One region of the Dorea amylophila genome, then DNA from elsewhere that is predicted to be linked to it. Evidence: riboswitches for the same ligand, from Rfam matches in the RefSeq annotation. Region 1 holds a riboswitch; the other holds the start of a gene.
The links. A riboswitch is a leader RNA that binds a small molecule or an ion and turns the genes downstream of it on or off. The one in region 1 is predicted to bind glycine.
Positions count from the first base shown of each region.

Region 2: another riboswitch for glycine. It lies ahead of OCV72_RS01930 (serine hydroxymethyltransferase); the one in region 1 lies ahead of OCV72_RS10090 (GrdX family protein).

Region 1 covers NZ_JAOQJW010000014.1:70,114-73,329, forward strand. Annotated here, with positions in the region: gene OCV72_RS10085 (alanine/glycine:cation symporter family protein) at 1-1,231, shown strand, start outside; glycine riboswitch at 1,442-1,554, shown strand; gene OCV72_RS10090 (GrdX family protein) at 1,699-2,079, shown strand; gene OCV72_RS10095 (glycine/sarcosine/betaine reductase component B subunit) at 2,152-3,216, shown strand, end outside.
Region 2 covers NZ_JAOQJW010000002.1:177,731-180,946, reverse strand. Annotated here, with positions in the region: gene gcvT (glycine cleavage system aminomethyltransferase GcvT) at 1-70, opposite strand, end outside; gene OCV72_RS01930 (serine hydroxymethyltransferase) at 83-1,330, opposite strand; glycine riboswitch at 1,433-1,506, opposite strand; gene OCV72_RS01925 (Mrp/NBP35 family ATP-binding protein) at 1,710-2,543, opposite strand; gene OCV72_RS01920 (RidA family protein) at 2,549-2,926, opposite strand; gene OCV72_RS01915 (ornithine cyclodeaminase family protein) at 2,931-3,216, opposite strand, start outside.

The DNA of each region.
Region 1 (3,216 bases):
AAGAACGTTTGGCGGACTGTTTTCGAAAAAAGGAACGGCGGGAAAAGACGGTATGTCATCATTTCAGGCACTTGCAACGGCTATTGCAGCACAGGTAGGAACGGGGAATATTGCAGGAGCGGCAACAGCATTGGCAATAGGCGGACCGGGAGCGATTTTCTGGATGTGGATTGCGGCATTTCTTGGAATGGCGACCATTTTCGGAGAAGCTATTATGGCTCAGAAATATAAGCATGTAGGAAAAGACGGGCATGTAACAGGCGGACCGGTTTATTATATCCAGGCGGCTTTCAAAGGTACTTTTGGAAAAATCCTGGCAGCTGTCTTTTCTGTTCTGATCATTTTTGCACTGGGATTTATGGGAAATGCGGTACAGTCCAACTCGATAGCGTCAGCATTTCATACTGCATTTGGTATACCACAGATAGTGGTGGGGATCATTATAGCGGTTATCGCATTGTTTGTATTTGTCGGAGGAATTTCCAGAATTGCAAAAGTTACAGAGACGATTGTTCCAATCATGGCATGTTTTTATATTATCGGATCACTGATTGTAATCTTTGCAAACTTTAAAGAAATCCCATATGCATTTTATTCTATCGTTGTAGGTGCTTTTAAACCGTCTGCAGTCAGTGGCGGAGCAGTGGGAGCAACGGTAAAGCTTGCACTCACAAAAGGTGTGGCAAGAGGACTGTTCTCGAATGAAGCAGGTATGGGATCGACGCCTCACGCACATGCGGTAGCGAAAGTAGAACATCCGGTAGAGCAGGGATTTGTAGCAATGATCGGTGTATTCATTGATACCTTTGTAATTCTGAATCTGACGGCACTGGTGATTATTACAACACAGTCGATTCCGACAGGGCTTACAGGTACAGCGCTCAGCCAGTATGCATTTTCGAGTGTATTCGGAAAATTCGGTAATGTATTTATTGCAATCTGTATGTTCTTTTTCGCATTTTCGACGATTATTGGCTGGTATTTCTTTGGGCAGGCCAATGTGAAATATTTATTTGGAAAAAATGCAGTAAAGCCGTATGCGGTTCTGGTTTCGCTCTGTGTATTGTTAGGTTCACTTGCACAGGTTGATTTGGTATGGAATATGGCAGACTGTTTCAATTCATTGATGGTAATTCCTAATATTCTTGCATTGTTCTTCCTGAGCAGCCAGATGAAAGAATTGCATGACGATTACTATCATAATTTCTTAAAAAATAAAAAAGTAAAATAAAGAAAAAAGACTTTGTGAATAATGAATAAGTGAAAACGAAAAACGGAGGGAAAATAGAAAAATATACAAAAATCAGATTACATAATTGTTCAAAACAACTAAAAAAAGATAAAAAAAGATAAAGTATTGCAATATAAATAACAATGATGTAATATAGAGGAAGAAAATAAATGATATAAAAATTTTCTATAACTGAAAAGAAGAGTGGGATGATATTTCTCAAGAGAGAGCTGCCAGGGCAGCCGCCGAAGAGGCAAACCGGTATCGAAAAAAATGTGGAAAAACCGGACGAAACTTTCAGGCAAAAGGACGGAGAAAGGGACTACATTCTGAATCTTGTACTGTAAGAGGAATTAGATTTAACAGGACGAAAGACAGAAAAGGACGTTTGAACGCAGTAACTGGCGTGGAGCGTCCTTTTTATTTTCTAAGGCTGGTTGAAATAACATAAGAGAGGATGGACATGAATGAGTAAGTATATGGTGATCACAAATAATCCGCTTGTACGATCCAGGCTGGATGATACACATGAGGTAATCTATCTGGAACTCTCTTATGAAGAACTTCTGAAGGTAGTAAGGGACAGAATTTACGAAGGCCACAGATTATTGACACATCCATTATCAGGAAGTGTAAAACCAAAGGAAACACCGTACAAATCTGTGCTGATATCTGAGAGAAAGGAGAAGGTGGATGGGGAATCTGTCAGATTGATTGAAAATGCGATTCTGGTATGTCAGAAATTTCAAGATAAAAGTAAGTATTACAAAGAAGAAGTTTATAAGGATTTTCAATTGGTTGACTGGACTTTATTAGAGAGCGGACTGGCGTCTGCGGATGTCTGGTAGAAGACAGTGATAAAAGAGGTTGTAAAACGGGCAGCGTTTTATAAAAGAAGATGAAAAAAGGAGGAAAAGATCGTGAGATTAGAAATGGGGAATATTTACATTAAGGATATCCAGTTTGCGGATACATCAAAGATTGAAGATGGAATCCTGTATGTAGATAAAGGAGCTGTAAAAGCGGTAGCATTGGAAGATGAGCATATCAAAACAGTCACTTTTGATATTGCGAAACCAGGGGAATCAGTAAGAATCACACCGGTAAAAGATGTGATCGAACCAAGAGTAAAAGTTGAGGGAAAAGGCGGGGTATTCCCGGGAATTATTTCAAAAGTTGATACCGTTGGTTCCGGAAAGACATATGCATTAAAAGGAATGGCTGTTGTAACAGCAGGAAGAATCGTCGGTTTCCAGGAAGGTATCATTGACATGACCGGACCGGGAGCTGATTACACACCATTTTCCAAGACATTGAATCTTGTTATGGTCTGTGAACCTGTAGAGGGAATCAAACAGCATGAATATGAAAAGGCAGTCCGTTTCGCGGGATTCAGGGTTGCAGCGTACATCGGAGAATTAGCACGGAATCTTACACCGGATGAGACAAAAGTATATGAGACATGCGGTATCAAAGAAGGAATCACACAGTATCCGGATCTTCCGAGAGTTGCATATGTCCAGATGCTTCAAAGCCAGGGACTCTTACATGACACTTATGTATACGGAGTGGATGCAAAGAAGACACTTCCTACAATTTTAAGTCCTACAGAGATCATGGACGGAGCAATCGTTTCCGGTAACTGTGTATCTGCATGTGATAAGAATCCTACATATGTACATGAGAATAATCCGGTTGTTCATGATCTGTTTGAAGAACATGGAAAGACACTGAACTTTGTATGTCAGATCATTACAAATGAAAATGTATACCTTGCAGATAAAGAAAGATCTTCTGACTGGACAGCAAAACTGTGTAAGATGTTAGATCTGGATGGCGTTATCGTATCACAGGAAGGATTTGGTAATCCGGATACAGACCTTATTATGAACTGTAAGAAGATCGAAGCAGAAGGCATCAAGACTGTAATTATTACAGATGAGTATGCCGGACGTGATGGAAAATCACAGTCTCTTGCGGACGCA
Region 2 (3,216 bases), on a different contig from region 1:
ATCCCCCAAATTCTACAATCTTTCCACCGGCTTTTACATGCGCATCATAAAGTGGAGTCTTTAATTCCATTGCCAACACCTCCTAGTTGTAAAGTGGATACTTACCACAGATTTCATTTACTGCTTCACGGATCTCATCTGCTTTTGTATCAAAATCTGTAACCGTCATCTTGATCAGTTTTGCGATGGTCTTCATATCTTCTTCTTTCAGACCTCTCGTTGTCACTGCCGGTGTTCCGATACGGATTCCGCTTGTCACAAACGGGCTGGCCGGATCGTTCGGCACTGCATTTTTATTAACTGTGATATAGACTTCATCCAGTCTGTTCTGCAGCTCTTTTCCTGTGATATTCATATTCTGCAGATCCACTAACATCAGATGATTGTCTGTTCCGCCACTTACCAGATTGAATCCTTCGTCGATCATTGCCTGTGCAAGTGCTTTCGCATTTTTGATCACCTGCTGCTGATATTCTTTGAACTCCGGTTTTAAAGCTTCTCCGAAACAGATGGCCTTTGCAGCAATAATATGCATTAGTGGTCCTCCCTGTGTTCCAGGGAAAATGGCTTTGTTGATCGCTTTTGCGTATTTCTCTTTACACATGATCATACCGCCTCTCGGACCTCTGAGCGTCTTATGCGTGGTCGTGGTTACAACATCTGCGTATGGAACCGGACTCTGGTGCAGTCCAGCTGCCACAAGTCCTGCAATGTGTGCCATATCTACAAACAGATATGCTCCTACCTCCTTTGCGATATCTTCAAAGATATCAAACCGGATCTCTCTCGGATATGCAGATGCGCCTGCAACGATCATCTTTGGTTTGCATTCCTGTGCGATCTTACGGATCTCATCGTAATCCAGATATCCATCGTCGTTCACATTATATGGTACGAAATGATATAAGATTCCGGATAAATTCACCGGTGAACCATGTGTCAGGTGTCCGCCATGTGCAAGGTTCAGACCCATAACGGTATCGCCTGGTTCGAGAAGTGCCTGATACACTGCAGTATTGGCATTGGCTCCGGAATGCGGCTGTACACATACATGCTCACATCCAAATAATTCTTTTGCTCTTTCAATTGCCAGATTCTCCAGAATGTCTACATCTTCGCATCCGCCGTAATATCTTTTTCCCGGATAACCTTCTGCATACTTATTGGTCGGTACGGTTCCCATTGCCAGCATCACTGCCGGGCTTACAATATTTTCAGATGCGATCAGTTCCAGATTTCTTCTCTGTCTGCCAAGCTCTAATGAAAGTGCTTCCCCAACTTCTTTGTCACATTCTGTGATGTAATTTGTTACATCTTCGATTCTGTTCATTTTTGTTTTACCTCCTTCGGAATCTGCCTGCTTTTCATGCCCATTCCCCATTTTGAGCACTAAAAAAGCAGGCAAAAAATACTTTCTTTTCAAAAGTGTTTTTTGTCTGCCTCTGTCCTTTTACCTGAAAGATTACTTCTTCGGTACAATTCTTATTGTTCTCCAGAGCGTCGTCCGAATTCGTTCCATTTTACCTGAGAGTTTCTGCATGCCCCTTCGGCTCCTATGCTGCGTGCTATCTCCACTTTCTCATTTATGCACTTTGTACATAGGTATCTCACAAATTCATCCATCAACTATGCAATTAGCATAACAGGTTATCTTCTCTAAGTCAACATTAAATCCATAAGTTAATTTTTTATCACAAAAATGGTATCTTCTAAAGTTTATTCACTGCTTCCGCAAGATAATCATTGCTTACTTCTGCAAAGTTCTCATTCTCCACTGCCTCTGCAAGACTTGCATCGATCGGCATCTTACCGATGACCGGAACGCCGAGTTCTTCTGCCACTTCGTCGATGTGGCTCTCGCCGAATACGGAGATCTTACGTCCGCAGTCCGGACATTCCAGATAACTGTAGTTCTCCACGATTCCGAGTACCGGGATATCCATCTGTCCTGCCATGTTGTAAGCTTTCTTTACGATCATGCGTACCAGATCCTGCGGAGAAGTTACGATCACGATGCCTTCTACCGGAAGGGACTGGAATACGGTAAGCGGTACATCACCGGTTCCCGGCGGCATGTCTACGAAGAGATAATCCAGTTCTCCCCATGCAACATCTGTCCAGAACTGTGTGACAACACCTGAAATGACCGGACCTCTCCAGATAACCGGAGCATCTTCTTCCGGAAGTAAAAGGTTGATGGACATGATCTTCGTTCCATCCTTTGCCTCACATGGGAAAATATTTTCTCCATCCCCTTTTGCTTTTTCATGGATTCCATACATCTTCGGAATGGATGGACCTGTGATATCTGCGTCCATGATACCTACAGAAAATCCCTGTTCTCTCATCAGCCTTGCAAGCGATGCGGTAACCATAGATTTTCCAACACCGCCTTTTCCGCTGACAACTGCGATCACATGGTTGATGTGTGATTTTTTATTTTCCGGTTTGATCAGACTCTGCGGTTTGCTTCCGCATTCACCTGCATGGGAACAGCCCGCACAATCGGACGGACTGCAGCCTGTTTTTTGTTCTTCTGCCATTTGTCTTACTCCTCTACAGCCGCAATAAGTTCTACTTCACACAGAACTCCCTTTGGAAGTGTCTTTACTGCAACACAGCTTCTTGCCGGTTTTGATGTAAAGTATTTTCCATATACTTCGTTGAATGCTGCAAAGTCACTCATATCTGCAAGAAAGCATGTTGTCTTTAATACCTTGTCAAATGATGTTCCAGCTTCTTTTAAGACCTCTCCTAAGTTCTTGCATACCTGCTCTGTCTGTGCTTCAATTGTAGTTGCTTCTACATCATTCACTTCCGGATTGATTGCGATCTGTCCTGCTGTATACAGTACTCCGTTGTGTACATATCCTTGTGAGTATGGTCCAAGTGCCTTTGGTGCTTTTTCTGTTGCTACGATTTTCATAATGTTATTTCTCCTTTGCTACTTCATATAATTTCTGTGCAATACACACATCAAATAATCCCATTCCAACCGATTTGAAATATGTTGTCTGACCTTCTTTGATCTCTTTTTCCCCCGATACGAGATATTCATGCATCAGTTTTATGCGGTCTTTTGTAAGTTTTCCACTTGCCAGGGGCTGGCTTAGATCTCCGCTTTCCTCACATGCGTATGGCAGTTCAATGTATACATTGTCCACCAGATCCAGTACTGCATCCGGGATTTCCCTCATCTCCGGCATATAAGAGCCG